2 regions of the Ammoniphilus soli genome follow, and region 1 is predicted to be linked to the other one. Evidence: riboswitches for the same ligand, from Rfam matches in the RefSeq annotation. Region 1 holds a riboswitch; the other holds the start of a gene.
What was found. A riboswitch is a leader RNA that binds a small molecule or an ion and turns the genes downstream of it on or off. The one in region 1 is predicted to bind S-adenosylmethionine.

Region 1 (7,715 bases):
ATTATGGTCAATCAAAATAATAAGACTGTCATTCCGTTTTACCATAGTCTAGGATATGAGGTGCAGGAGTACATTACCTTGTCCAAGAGCCTTTCATCCGGCCAATAATCGCGAAAGGAGAGAACAATGGCTTCCCCAGGAACTTATATCAGAGTAGAAAGCTATAAACATGACAAGTCATTCCATCGAGCATGGGACAAGACCATGGTTCTTCACATTAGCGATTCGGTACTGATCGGGGCGAATGATAATGTAAGAGTGACCGAAGCTGACGGGAGGGAGTGGCGGACAAGAGAACCGGCCATTTGCACTTTTGGACGCGGACAGTGGTTTAACACGATTGCTATGATCCGTGATGACGGGATTTATTATTACTGTAATATTGGGTCACCTTTCACCTTCAAGCACGAGGTCTTATCCTACATTGATTACGATTTGGATGTGAAGGTATATCCGGATATGTCTTATGTGATTTTGGATAAGGAAGAATTCTCTGTTCATAGCAAGCTGATGCATTATCCGCCAGAGGTGATCTCTCAAGTTAACCGTGCCGCGGATGAAGTAGTGGCGTGGCTTCGGGAGAAAAGGGGAGCCTTTCATCCTGGGTTTGTAGAACGATGGTATGAACGTTTTTTAACTTTACAGAATAAGTGACCTCAAACTTGAGCTTGGCGTGAGCCAAGCTTTCTTTCTGGACCCTTCAAACGTAAAGATAGATGCATAGACAATGATTGGTGAAGGGAGGCAAGCTAGCGTGGACAGCATCAAACGTTATTTTAAGTTCGTAAAGCCCTATTGGAAGCTCATTATTGCAACAATACTTATTGGATTGATTAAATTTGGACTCCCCTTGGTGTTGCCTCTAATTATAATGTATGTGATCGACGATTTGCTTATGGCAGACTTGCCGGGAGAGGTGAAGCTTGAACGACTGTATTGGATAATGGGATTGGCGTTTATTGTATTTACGCTCGTTCGCTATCCGATTGAGTACTATCGGCAGTACTATGCCCAATTGTCTTCGAATCAGATCCTTTATGACATCCGGGATCATCTTTTTTCCCACCTTCAGCGGTTGTCACTCAGATATTATCAAAACACCAAAGTCGGAGAAGTAATTTCACGGGTTATCAATGATGTAGAACAAACGAAAAATTTTATTATGACCGGACTCATGAACCTATGGCTGGATTTGGCCACATTGCTTATTGCAATAGGGATCATGCTTAGCATGGACGTCGGATTAACTCTTGTTGCCATCGCTGTATTTCCTTTGTATGGCTTTTCTATCAAGTACTTTTATCAGAAACTAAGACAGTTAACCAAAACCCGCTCACAAGCCCTTGCAGAGCTCCAGGGACATCTTCACGAGAGGATACAAGGAATTGCTGTAGTCAAAGGGTTTGCGCTTGAAGCTGAGGAACAGAAGCAGTTTGAGCGGAGAAACCGGAAGTTCTTAGATAAAGCAGTCGATCACACGGTATGGAATGCCAAGACCTTTGCTGTAACCAATACAATTACCGATATAGCTCCTTTGCTCGTTATTACCTATGCAGGATATCAGGTTATCCACGGCAATCTGACCATTGGGGCAATGGCTGCTTTTTATGCGTATTTGGAGCGTTTGTATAGTCCGCTAAGACGGCTTGTCAATTCATCCACCACCCTTACGCAATCCATTGCTTCTATGGATCGGATGTTTGAGCTTTTTGATGAGACTTACGACATTCAAGATAAGGAAAATGCCGTTGAATTAAAGCAAGTGAGAGGGAGAGTCGTATTCGACCAGGTATCCTTCCGATACCGGGAAACAGGAGATGAGGTGCTCCACGATATCAATCTTGTTGTTGAAGAAGGGCAAACGGTGGCTCTAGTTGGGATGAGCGGGGGAGGAAAGTCTTCTCTGATCAGCCTGATTCCTCGCTTTTATGATGTCACAGGGGGAGCCGTATATATTGATGGCCATGATCTGCGGGATGTGACGATGAAGAGCTTGCGTGATCAGATCGGAATGGTTTTGCAGGATAATATTTTGTTTAGTGACTCTATAAAGGAAAACATTCTCATGGGTAAGCCAGAGGCTTCTGAAGAAGAAATGATTCAAGCGGCCAAAGCAGCCAATGCTCATGAATTCATTATGGAATTGCCCGATGGCTACGATACAGAAATCGGAGAGCGGGGAGTGAAGCTTTCCGGGGGACAGAAGCAGCGGATTGCCATTGCTAGGGTGTTTCTTAAAGATCCTAGAATCCTTATTCTTGATGAAGCTACCTCAGCCCTAGATTTAGAATCCGAGCAGCTTATCCAGCAATCTTTAGAGAGGCTGGCTAAGCATCGTACCACCTTCATTGTCGCTCATCGGCTGTCCACCATTACCCATGCGGATAAGATCGTACTCATTTCGGACGGACAGATACGAGAAATGGGGACACACCAGGAACTGATGAATGCCCAGGGAGCCTACCATAAGTTGTTTACGGTTCAGCATCTGGATGTCCCAGCCATAGAATAGAAAAAAGACCTTGAGCAGCATAGAAGATTAATGCTGAACACAAGGTCTTTTTCACTTCTGAACTTTATTGGGCGAACTCAGGATCGTTGTAAGGTTGGGCGATCCAGCCTGCTGGTTCAATAAACAATCTGACTGCGACGACTTGGCGATCTTCCATTAAGGTGAAAAAGTGCGGGACATTTTCCGGTACGGAGATCACATCTCCGGCTTCTAGTTCGACGTCAAAATAACCAGTGTCGCCTTGTCCTTTAATAATGAAGATTCCATGACCAGCTGTTATCGCACGAACTTCATCTTCCGTGTGAGTGTGGACTTGTTCAAACTTCTTCAGGAGCTCCTCAATGTTTGGCGTAGATTCGGTAAGGGCAACGACATCCCAGTTGACGTATCCTCGGCGCTCGGCTAAAGATTTGATATCTACTTCAAAGACTTGGAGAGTACGTTCTTTTTCTTCATCAGTTAGATTGCAGCGACCTGCAAGTTCAGCAGGCAATTTCTCCGTGTTCCAATGTTCGAAAAGAACGCCTTGTTCGTTTAGGAAGGCTCCCACTTTTTCGTTTCCTTCAATGCGTTCCCCGGTTTTTCTCAATACGACAGATGCCATGCTATTTCCTCCTCAAAATTTGGATTTATTTATTATACCAGAGCTTTGCTGGGGACCAATGATTTGACTTGCAGAAGCTGCAGGTGATATTCGAATAAAAATTCAAAGGCTTCGATATGGCGCTTGGCTTCAAACGCATTCCTGCCCCAGGCATATATACCATGGTTTCTGATCAGGACGCCCGGAATCTGAGGGTTGAGCACCTTCTCAATTTCCTTTGCGAGTCGAGGGATATCCGCATAATTTTCAACGATAGGAATTTGGATGACCGCTCCTTCTTCCCAAATGTTTAATCCCTTAATTAACTCTTGATTTCCAATTTCAAAGTAGCCTTGATCTCCATAGAGCTCAGAAACTACATTGTTTGGTACCGTATGAACATGGAAGACAGCCCCAGCTTCGGAGATATTCCGATAGATCACAGAATGTACCAAGGTTTCTGCAGAAGGCTTTAGGTTGGTTTGTTCAACAGGTTCGGCGTCAAGATTTACAAACAAGTAATCCTGTGGCGTCATCTTTGTTTTATCTTTTCCACTTGCGGTTACGGCAAAAACAACAGGGGAATCCTCCACTTTTATGGAAAGGTTGCCGCTTGTTCCCGGAAACCATCTGCGATCTGCAAAGTATTGTTTCACCTCATTGAGGCTGCAAATGGTTTCTTGCCTTTTTTCCGCATGAATCACGTAGTTCATTGTTTTTTGCTCCTTTCGATTATGTCGTAGACAGCGATTCGATCTCCAACTTTAGCTTCTTTAAAGTGTTTATGACATCATAGAAGGTTTCAAATGATGAATGGGGAAGATGAAGTTCTTCACATTTTTGTTTTAGAAAGGATCTGGCAATGGTATAATCAGCAATTTTCGCTCCCGCTAAATCGGTAATGCTGTCGCCGATGACCACTTTGTAATATTGGTCAGCCGGGAAAGAGCGGATGATCGTTGTTTTGCACATTCCACAGTCCACATCGCAATGCTCATCACAAGAGTTAGGCCAAGTAATTTGGATAGTCGGCTCATTGAACCGAGCACTGTTGCAATAAATCCGCTCCTTTAGTCCAAAGGGCTCTAGCATAGGGTGAACGAAGAAATCAATGCCGCCGCTCGTAATCAAGAGATGGATTCCTTGTTCTTCTGTAAAGGCAACAAATTCCTTGAAGCCTTCCCGAATCCGTGCCTGCTCCAGGACAAAACGAGTGATTTCTTCTTTTTGGCTGCTTGGAATCAGGGCAAAAAGCTCTCCTACGCCAGTGCGAATGGTTTTCTCCTGGGATAATATGGATTGCACAATTTCTTCCCAGCCTTGGGGGGCGAACTGCCTCATGATATCTACGATGTTATCTTTTTCGGTAATGGTCCCATCAAAGTCGCAAAATAATATGATGTTTTTACTCATTTAACAATTCCCCACTTTTCAATGGCTGCCAGCAAATGGGGGTTCTCCGTTTGATCTAGCGCATTTCCCTGCAAAGTTTCCTGAATGGCGGCAATGAAAGCTTGTCCCCCTCCTACAGGGCCAGCGGGATGTCCGTGAATCCCTCCACCAGCATTAACCATGTGGTCTAGGCCGAAGTCTTTATAGAGCAGTGGAACCATTCCAGGATGGATACCAGCAGAAGGTACAGGGAATGCAGGACGGATGCCTGGCAGTTCTTCTGCTAAATGCTGGGCAATGTCTAAAGCCTCTTGCTTAGGCAATGCTACCGAGCCATAGGGAGATGGGAAAAGGACGATATCCGCACCTGCGAGCCTCATTAGCTTTCCTAATAAAAGAGGAGCAGATATACCGTAATGAGATGATTGGTATAGGGCACCAGCCATAGCTGGGTGGGCCATAATGGGCACCTGAATATCCGGATCACGGCTCAGTTGGGTTAAGATATCCAATCCATAAGGCAAAACATTAAGCAGCAAGCAGTTCGCACCGTTATCCACGGCCCTTTTTGCCCGTTCGATCAGACCGGTAACAGGACCTGTTAGATTGGCTGCATAGAGCACTTGGCGGCCAGACGCTTCAATTACTTCCTTGCAGGCACGGATACGCTCCAGGAAAGGGGCATGTTCGTCGGCAAAGAAGATTTCATCATCTTTTACTAAGTCTACGCCACCCTCTACTTGAAGCCGGAATTGCTCCACTAATTCTTCTAGGGGAAGGCCGATGCATGATTTGAAAATGCTCATAAACAATGGGCGATCGCAGACATTAAGCCGTTCGCGTACACCTGCAATTCCAAACTTGGGTCCCGAAAATTCTTTTGTAAATTCTTCGGGGAAATCGATATCCAGCAATTTGATTTTGCCATCCATGGATAGCTTGCCGAATACGTTGGTTAAGAGGGAAGGGAGGTCATACGTGAAATTGACCACAGGATATTGGACTTTAATAACTCCTCTTTCAAGCCCTTCTTCAGTCTTTTCGAGAACAGTGGCTCCGGCAGAACGGCCTAGATGCTTTTGCAGTTTTTCCTGCTTTGCCGCCGGGAGGTCCGTCCAGCTTCCGACAGTCATGCCGACTGCGATGGCTTCTGCTTTTTTTTCTAGGCTTTTCGCCTCAGTGAGATAGGAGACCGTAATGTATGACAAAGGACAAAACTCCTTCCAAATAATATTAATCCGTTAGAGGGATTGGCTGACGTCAAGATAGTACTTCGACAACAAGTTTTCCTCGTGCTTTCCAAATGGTGTAGCGAAGCTATAAATTCTGACAGTATGAAAAAAAGTACCTCTTAGATAAGGGGTACTTGAAGAGCGAATCAAATACAACTTATCTCTCCGAATGATGAGTTCATTCTGCAGGAAGTAGCACCGTGTTTTTATTTTGCACAATTGGAGAAAAATAAAAATCGGTTGCCGGGCGTCATTGGGCCAGTCCCTCAGCCATCTCTCGATAAGATGAAATATCAAATTGTAAAAGTTTCATATAGAAGTGCAATACATACATTGAAATCTTAGCTTTTTTATAAAATAAAGTCAATAGAAGAAAAATTAGTGCATTGTAAAATCCTAATAGATTGACAATATTACAGAACTCTAGATAGTATATAGCTAGTTAAAATCCGCAATCTTTTTTTGTAACGTATTCTGAATGTTCTTATCCTCACCAAAAGGCTGGGGAATTTGGCAAGAATATAGGAAAATAGTCGTTTGGAGGGGTGGAGTATGGAGTATCGCGCATTTAGCGAACAGGAAGCAGTCGAATATGCTCGTCATTTACCAGGGATTTTCCCAGAAGGTGCACAGTTGGAGAGCCGAGAAATCGGAGACGGAAATTTGAACTTGGTTTTTCACATTCAAGATGAAATTTCAGGAAAAAGCATTATATTTAAACAAGCCTTACCGTATGCCAGAGTTGTCGGAGAATCCTGGCCGCTTACACTAGACCGTGCACGGATCGAGAGTGAAGCCCTCATTATCCAAGATCAAATATGTCCGGGCTTAGTCCCTAAAGTATATCACTACGATAAAGATCTAGCTCTCACGGTCATGGAAGATTTATCGAGCCATGTTATTATGCGAAAGGGGTTAATTGAAGGAAATCGTTATCCTGCTTTTGCTCAACATATTGGTTTGTTTCTAGCGAAGACGTTGTTCTACACTTCAGACCTGGCGTTGGACTTTAAGGAGAAAAAAGAAAAGGTAGCGCAGTTCATTAATCCGGAGCTTTGTAAAATTACAGAAGATCTAGTATTTACCGACCCTTATTATGATGCAGATACGAATAACTTCAATCCTTTAATCCGTGAAACGGTGGAAGGGATCTGGAAGAATGCGGAGCTTCGAAGAGAAATCGCCAAGCTTAAATATTCCTTCATGACAGACGCCCAAGCTCTTCTGCATGGGGATCTCCATACGGGGAGTATTATGGTCACAAAAGAGAGCACCAAGGTGATTGATCCGGAGTTTGCTTACTACGGGCCTATGGGCTTTGATATCGGTGCGGTCATAGCCAACCTGCTGCTCAATTATGCTGCTCAGGAAGGATTAAAGGCTTCTGAACAGGAGTGCCAATCGTTTCGGGAATACCTGCTTGAGACTGTAAAGGATGTATGGAACACGTTTGAAGGCGAATTCCGCAGATTATGGGATGTACATGTAAAAGACGTCATGTACTCCGCAGAAGGGTATCAAGATGACACAGCAAGTCGCCTTCTGAAGGATTCCATTGGATTTGCCGGCTGCAAAATGATGAGAAGGGTAATTGGATTAGCTGGAGTTGCCGACCTGAATTCTATTGAAAACGAAGAGACGCGGGCTAAAGCAGAAAGATTAGCTCTGGCGGTTGGACAAAGTTTAGTTTTGGAAAGACATTCGATTAGCAGTATCGAGGATCTATTGCGTTTGGTGAAGAATATAGAAGAGTAGGTGTCAATTATTGTGGAAAATCATGTCCATTCCATTCGCTGGGAAGAGGATCGAGTCCTGTTGCTGGACCAGACGAAGCTTCCCTTAGAAGTCGTTTTTGAGGACGTCCGTACTATTGAACAAATGTGGAATGCCATTCGCGCATTGAAGGTGAGAGGGGCACCCGCTATCGGAATTGCTGCCGCCTATGGGATGTATTTGGGGGCTAGGGAACTGCAGGCTGCGAACGCTTCTGAGTTTC
Region 2 (7,715 bases), on a different contig from region 1:
TCTCTGCAAGACCAGTTCTCTCACTTTGGCTATATCTTCAACGAACTGGCACATGATGCGAATGCCAGCTATATCTTCAATCCCCGTTTCTATATTCTCCATAGCGACATTGAGTCTCTTAGCCTTGGAGAATATGCTCGATATCCGTTTAACCCGGCCCGTGACAAACTCCACCGGGGAATAGTCTTCCCTTTTCTTATATTCCTTGCGGATTCCTTTAAACTTTATCTTTAATTCTTCTACCGCTTGCTCATACGGGATCAAGAATTTATCCCAATCACGATTGCTCACTCCGATTCCTCCTGCCAGAGTTCTTCCCCTATCAGGACATTGCGGTATCCAAGACATCTGGATAGGGAAATCATGCTAATAGTTACCCCATCTATTTTACAGGATTTCTTCGGTAAGGGAAAGTTTTAAGGCCTCTCAATAGTTGAGAGGCCTTATCGATACTCATTAAACGAGTATGGCTTTATCAGATTTGCTCATCATATCTTCAATGTCTTTGATGGATTGCTCCAATTCTTTAATATCATCGTCTAGCAACTCCTTTAAGCGAATTTTATCTTTCAAAAGCTTCCTCGTATGTTCTAGTCGTTGCTTCAGATCGAATACGCCTAAGTACATCTTAATCCCTCCATATTACCTAATCCTTGGTTTTAACCTTTATATTTATATGCAGGGCGGATGAAAAACTTTCCTTTTTCTTTTATGGGACCCACTTGGCTACGATAGGATAGCCATAGGGGCGGTCCTGCGCAGCATAGATGATCCCTTTGACGGGATACCATAGCCAGACAATCCCGAAAAAAATAAGCAGCGGAATCCCGATCAATACAAAAGATAAAAGAGTGGAAATAAATACACAAAAGCTAATGAGTATATGAAACAGCAAAGCCTGTATGGCAAAATCCTTCACCTCATCATCCTTCGTAATAAACAAAAAGATCAACGGAATGAGGATTGGAGCGAAAAAGGCACTCGCGTGAACGACTATAAGCGATGCTTTTCTATCCATCTATAATCACCCTTTCTTGCGTTCTTTCTATACATACGTTGCCTTAGAAAAAATAGTTTCAGAAACAGAAAAAAAAGCAGCAAAGAGGGAATAATATTCATATGCAAATACTTCCGAAGGAGGGAATTCCCTTGATTACTTGCGATGATTGCGGAAAATTTCAAGATGGAAACGAAATTGGCATGTCTTGGATTTGCGAAGACTGCAACCACCCTCTTCTTTTCCCTTCTATTCTTTCTGAAGACGATCCTGCCCAGAGCTAAAAGAAAAGACTTGGCCTTTTAGACGGAAAGGACAAGTCTTTTTTTCATTCAGGAAAATAAATGCAGTTTTTCGATTCTCGCAACGGCCTCCTGAAGTCTTGCTTCAGGCGTCAACAAACCAACCCGTACATAACCTTCACCGGTTTCACCGAAGCCCTTTCCCGGAGCGACAACAATATGAGCATTTTCCAATAGCATATCGGCAAAACTGACCGAGGTATACCCATCCGGAACAGGCAGCCAAGCAAAGAATGAGCCTTGGGAAGGCTTGGCCTCCCAGCCTATGTTCTTCAGTCCTTGATATAATGCATCCCGTCTGGACTGATAGGTGGAAACAAGCTCTTGTACACATTCTTGAGAACTCGTTAAGGCATGAGCCGCAGCCATCTGGACGGCACCGAATAGGCTGACAAACAAGTGATCCTGAAGAAGATTAATCAGGCTGACCACTTTTTTATTGCCTACAACGAAGCCTACTCTCCACCCGGCCATATTATAGGTCTTGGACAAAGTGTACACTTCAACTCCTACTTCTTTTGCTCCTGCGGCTTGGAGAAAGCTCACAGGCTTTTTCCCGTCAAACCCAATCGCTCCATAAGCAAAATCATGGCACACTACCACCCCATGGGCCCCGGCAAATCGTACCGTCTCTTCAAAAAACGTTAGCGGTGCCGTGGCTGCAGTAGGATTATTCGGGTAGTTTAAAAACATCAATTTCGCTTTATCTAGATCTGATTGCGTGATTTCAGCAAAATCAGGCAAGAACTCATTTTCTTTCCGAAGAGGCATAAAAGACATCCGGGCACCGGTTAAGGCCACGCCTGACCAATAATCCGGATAACCTGGATCGGGAACCAGGCATACATCACCGGGGTTTAACAGAACTTGGCATACCTCAATCAGCCCCGTTTTCCCGCCAAACACGATAGCCACTTCTTCTTCCGGATCCAGCTCAACGCCAAACTCGATTTTATACCAATGGGCCATGGCCTCTTTCAACTCTATGCGCCCTTGGAAAGGAGGATACTTATGATGAACGGGATTGGCTACAGCACGCTGCATCTCTTCCACAATATGCTGCGGAGTGGGAAGATCGGGATTGCCTTGACCTAAATTAATCACATCGTGTCCTGCAGCGGCCACCCGATTAACCTTAGAAACCAAGGTGGCAAAGAATTGGGTCGGCAGGCCCTTCATAATATCTGCGGATTCGATTTTCATTGCATTCATTCTCCTCTTGACATACTGAGTGCCTTAGTTTTTGCGAAGACGCTTAGCTATAAAATTCCCTAGGGATTGGACACCTTGCACAATAATGACCAAAAGAACCACCGTCCAGATCATAACATCCAGCTCCCAACGCTGGTAGCCGTAGCGAATAGCCAAGTCACCTAAACCACCCGCTCCAATTACTCCTGCCATTGCTGTAGCGCCGATCAATCCGATGCTGGCAATCGTCAATCCAAGTGAAATGGCTGGTCGGGCTTCACGTATCATGACACGCCAAATAATCTGTCCACGGCTGGCACCCATGGCTTTAAACGCTTCGATAATTCCTGGATCCACTTCCAGAAGAGCCGTTTCCATTAAGCGCGCAATGTAAGGCGCCGTATAGACTACTAGCGGGACAATGGCTCCTTTTACCCCAATCGCTGTTCCCACAATAAACTTAGTGAATGGAATAATCGCGACCATCAAGATGATAAACGGAACAGAGCGAAGGATGTTGATAATCACATTCAACACATTATAAATGATTGCATTCTCATATATATGCTTCGGCCGAGTAACCACGAGAAGGATACCCAGCGGCAATCCAATGGCAGCTGATATGGTCAAGGAGTAAAATACCATCCACCAAGTTTCTACCAAGGATATCAGATACAGATCGCTTTGTTCCAATAAACTAGTCAACATCCTGCAGCACCTCCACCGTTAAGCCTTCCCCTTGCAGATAGTCTATTCCTTGCCGGATGGCGCCCGCATCCCCCGTAAGCTTCAGAATAAGGCTGCCAAAGGTTGTTTCCTTAATTTGAGTAATGTTTCCATACAATATGTTGGGGCGAAGCGGAAAACGGATAGAAAGTTCAGCAAAAACAGGTTCAGCTGTCGTTTCTCCAACGAATGAGACGCGTATGAGCTCTCCGTTAGCTCGTTCCTGCGCAAATTTTCGTTGCAAGTTTTCAGGCAAATGGATGTCAAACACATTTTTAATGAAGTTTTTCGTCGTTTGTGTTTTCGGTTGAGAAAAAATTTCCAAGACACTTCCCTGTTCAACAACCTGCCCATTCTCCATCACGGCTACATGGTCACAGATTTTTTTGATTACATGCATCTCATGGGTAATCAACATAATCGTAATATCAAATTTTTTATTGATATCCAACAATAAGTCAAGGATGGAATCTGTCGTTTGGGGATCAAGAGCGGATGTCGCTTCATCACAGAGCAAAATCTCCGGATCATTGGCTAGAGCCCGAGCAATCGCTACTCTCTGTTTCTGTCCCCCGGACAATTGTGATGGATACGAGCCGCCTTTTTCCGCTAGTCCCACTAATCGCAGAAGCTCGCTAACCTTTTTTTCGATTTTATCCTTCGGGGTATTGGATAATTTAAGAGGAGCCGCTACATTTTCAAATACTGTACTGGACGATAACAGGTTAAAATGCTGAAAGATCATTCCGATCTTCCGGCGAGCTTCACGCAAGGGCTTTTCCGCAAGATTGGTCATTTCTACTCCGTTTACTATGACTGAACCCGAGCTTGGGGTTTCCAAAAGATTAACGCAGCGGATCAAACTGCTTTTTCCCGCTCCGCTAAACCCGATAACACCAAAAATTTCACCTTTTTTAATCTCTAGATTTACATTTTTCACCGCTTCTACTTTACGGCCATTTTGTTCATAGGTTTTATATAAATTTTTTAAAACAATCATAAGGCTAACCTCCTACTTTCTTTAACTAGCTTGCATCTCAAACCTCATAACTGATGTATTTTCAAGTAGCCGGTCCTCCACCTTAAAAAGAAGGACCCCCTGTGAGGAGGTCTTCTTTTCTTATTCAAAGCTTCTCCAATTCCACTTTGCTGCATACTGAACAGTTTACCAGGATGGGACCACAGAGCCTTGGAAATTCTCTTCTATAAACTTTTTCACTTCATCGGAATGATAGGCCTTTACAAGCTTTTCGAACTCCGGACGATCCTTGTCCTCCGCACGAACCGCAATAAGGTTTACCCAAGGAGAATCGCTCGGTTCGATAAAGATGGAGTCCTTCGTCGGGACAAAGCCATGTTCCATAGCAAAGTTTGTATTAATGGCTGCTGCCGCCAGGTCATCAAGCGCCTTAGGAAGGAATGCAGCCTCTAACTCCTTAAACTTTATGTTCTTTGGATTTTCCGCTACGTCATGGACCGTTGCCTTGACGCCAACTCCTTCTTTTAGCTTTATCCAGCCTGCTTGCTCAAGCAGCTGAAGAGCTCTGGCGCCATTCGTCGGGTCGTTCGGCAATCCTACTTCAGCTCCATCTTCCAGTTCACTTACGTCTTTAATTTTGGTCGAATAAATCCCCATTGGGAAATTTATGTTATTAGCTAGCTTCACCAAATCCAAATTATGGTCTGCTTTAAATTGTTCTAAGTAAGGCTCATGCTGGAAGCTATTTGCGTCCAATTCTCCCTCAGCCAATACTTTGTTAGGCTGAACGTAATCATTGAAGGCTACGATCTCAATTTCCAATCCATCCTTGGCTGCTACTTCCTTTACCTTCTCCATGACTTCTTCATGCGGACCGGCTGTTACTCCTATTTTCAACTTAGCCGTTTGTTCCTCGCTAGCTTGGGTTGGTTGATCTTCAGAGCTTCCGCATCCGGCAAGAAGAGATACGGCTAATATCGATGTCGCTAAGACTTTAGTCCATTTTTTCATTTACTTGACTCCCCTTCATGTTGGCATTGGCTTTAGGAGAGAGAACCCTTTTATTGTCAGTATCCGGGCCCTTGGATGATGACAAATAAAAAACCTCTTCGCAGAGAAGAGGTTTGACGTGTATGTAGTCACGGTCACTCTCTTATCTGTCAGAACTCGGCGTCCTGTTGGAATTGGCACAGCATCTTCAAGCAGAAGATCCGCTGCCGGGTTTCATAGGGCCATTCCCTCCACCTCTCTGGATAAGACAAAAAACAATTCCTAGCGGAATAACTCTCTATACTTGTTAACTTCTGCCATATCTGCTTCTCAGAAGATCAATGCATTTCCATTAATAGTCGCAGGAGATAGAGAAGATAACGTTATTGAGAATATTACGTTTTGATCTTTCTGTCAATAAAATCAGATGAAGTCTATATAATTAAAACAGTCAGAGAAAACCAAAATAAAAAAACCAAGCCAGAGAGCATCTCTGGCTTGGTTGGCAAATCGTTTGGATTTCCGCGAGCTATTCCTGATTATCAGGCATAAGGGATACCGGACGTTGGGGAAGGAATGTGGAAATCGCATGCTTGTATACTAATTGCTGCTTGCCATCACTATCAATAACAATAGTGAAGTTATCAAACGCGCGGATCAGTCCTCTTAATTGGAATCCGTTCACTAGATATATGGTAACTGGAACATTTTCCTTTCTCAAGTGGTTAAGAAACGTATCCTGAATGTTGATGGAATTTGCCATTGGGGGTTTACCTCCTCTATTTATATCTTAACAGTTATATTCGTGGTCTTACCTAATCTTTCCTGCTACAAAGGTTCGAATATTTTCGACAAGCTCTTGCCTATCCCCGGGGTTAGTCATATCCTGCCAGGTGATATCCTTCATGGATCTAAACCAAGTCAACTGGCGCTTTGCAAAATTCCGGCTGTTTTTCTTAATCAGTTCAACGGCCTCATCAAGCGATAGTGTACCTTCTAGATGCTCAACCATCTCTTTGTAGCCAATCCCTTGCATCGATTGAAGACCCTTATGATATCCTTCGTCAAGCAATCTCCTGACCTCGTCCACAAGGCCTTGTTCAACCATGATATCTACACGGCGGTTGATTCTCTCATATAAGACAGACCGCTCCATTGTCAATCCAAGAAGGCAGAGTTGATAAGGAGACTCGGGTGACCGCTGTTGAAATTCCGCCATAGGCTTTCCCGTTAATTGATAAATTTCTAACGCACGGATTACTCTTTTTACATCATTCGGGTGAAGACGTTCCGCGGTAATCGGATCAATGGATTGCAGCCGTTGATGCAGCGCCTCTTTCCCATGTTCTTCCGCAAACTTTTCTAAAGCATCGCGCAGGGAATGGTCTTTCTGGGCTTCGGAAAACTGATATTCATAAATGACAGATTGAATATATAGACCTGTTCCCCCTACGATCATCGGAAGCTTTCCCCTATAGTTCATATCCGTAATAAGCCTTCTTGACTCATGCTGAAAATCGGCAACAGAAAATGCTTCATGAGGGTAAATGATATCAATAAGATAATGAGGAATGGACTCCATCTCTTCTTTAGTGATTTTGGCTGTCCCAATATCCATCCCCTTGTAGACTTGCATTGAATCTCCTGAAATGATCTCACCGCTAAGCTCCTTGGCCAAATCAATACTTAAGGCGGTTTTTCCCACTGCAGTCGGGCCTACAATGACCAAAAGCTTTTCTTTACTGTTCATGTTTGATCCTCCCTAAGTCTCGAGGATGCCGTATGCGATTTCCGTGCTATCGTTATGGATTACACTTATACCAAGACGTTCGAACTCCCCGCTATCCCTGCGCTCCTTAAGAACGATTCTACGTTTGGCTACTCTGCGCGCTTCGTTGACCGCCTGGATATCGAGTGGCGTTGGGTTAGCATACCCCCTAAGAACCTGGAGAGAGTCCGATTCAAGGATCCCCTGCCGAAACATAGGATCAAAGTAGACAATGTCATAGCTTTTATCTGGTAGCTTCCTTAGCACATCGAGGTGATGGCTGCACATCACTTCGATTCGCCTTGCAGCTTCATCCAACTCGGGGAATTCCTCAAGGGCTTGTAGCCCTTGCTCAACCAGGAGAGCAATGATAGGCTCAGATTCTATCCCTGTCACTCTTCCTTCCTCTCCTACTGCAAACGAAGCAACAAGGCTGTCCGCTCCAAGACCCATCGTGCAATCTAAAAAGGAATCCCCATTCCGAAGCTGACACGCTTGAATCATTATATCATTATCGCCGCCCAGAAGCCGCTTTATACGAACAGTAGCCATGCCAGGGTGAAAAAAAAACGGCTTTTCTTTCCCTTTGGCGTACCATTGTATCCTTTTCTTCGTAATCACGAGAAATTGATCTGTCTCCTCCTCTTCATAAAACCTCTCAATAGATCTCTCTTTTCTAGGTATGAATGTCCCTTGAATTTGCGCGGCAAGAGCCCGTGCTTTATCGGTCAGGGTTTGCGTTTCTTTCTGGGATGTGGTTAC

Region 2: another riboswitch for S-adenosylmethionine. It lies ahead of ABLT31_RS02555 (MetQ/NlpA family ABC transporter substrate-binding protein); the one in region 1 lies ahead of ABLT31_RS17890 (2,3-diketo-5-methylthiopentyl-1-phosphate enolase).

Annotation. Positions count from the first base shown of each region.
Region 1 covers NZ_JBEGDL010000009.1:30,016-37,730, forward strand. Annotated here, with positions in the region: gene ABLT31_RS17860 (GNAT family acetyltransferase) at 1-108, shown strand, start outside; gene ABLT31_RS17865 (DUF402 domain-containing protein) at 127-654, shown strand; gene ABLT31_RS17870 (ABC transporter ATP-binding protein) at 755-2,512, shown strand; gene ABLT31_RS17875 (cupin domain-containing protein) at 2,577-3,116, opposite strand; gene ABLT31_RS17880 (methylthioribulose 1-phosphate dehydratase) at 3,149-3,808, opposite strand; gene ABLT31_RS17885 (2-hydroxy-3-keto-5-methylthiopentenyl-1-phosphate phosphatase) at 3,828-4,508, opposite strand; gene ABLT31_RS17890 (2,3-diketo-5-methylthiopentyl-1-phosphate enolase) at 4,505-5,695, opposite strand; SAM riboswitch class I at 5,874-6,006, opposite strand; gene mtnK (S-methyl-5-thioribose kinase) at 6,272-7,474, shown strand; gene mtnA (S-methyl-5-thioribose-1-phosphate isomerase) at 7,481-7,715, shown strand, end outside.
Region 2 covers NZ_JBEGDL010000001.1:484,442-492,156, reverse strand. Annotated here, with positions in the region: gene ABLT31_RS02590 (GTP pyrophosphokinase) at 1-291, opposite strand, end outside; gene ABLT31_RS02585 (hypothetical protein) at 457-627, opposite strand; gene ABLT31_RS02580 (magnetosome magnetite crystal formation protein family) at 710-1,018, opposite strand; gene ABLT31_RS02575 (hypothetical protein) at 1,150-1,281, shown strand; gene ABLT31_RS02570 (pyridoxal phosphate-dependent aminotransferase) at 1,330-2,502, opposite strand; gene ABLT31_RS02565 (methionine ABC transporter permease) at 2,536-3,198, opposite strand; gene ABLT31_RS02560 (methionine ABC transporter ATP-binding protein) at 3,188-4,216, opposite strand; gene ABLT31_RS02555 (MetQ/NlpA family ABC transporter substrate-binding protein) at 4,382-5,206, opposite strand; SAM riboswitch class I at 5,346-5,455, opposite strand; gene hfq (RNA chaperone Hfq) at 5,715-5,948, opposite strand; gene miaA (tRNA (adenosine(37)-N6)-dimethylallyltransferase MiaA) at 5,997-6,935, opposite strand; gene ABLT31_RS02540 (class I SAM-dependent methyltransferase) at 6,948-7,715, opposite strand, start outside.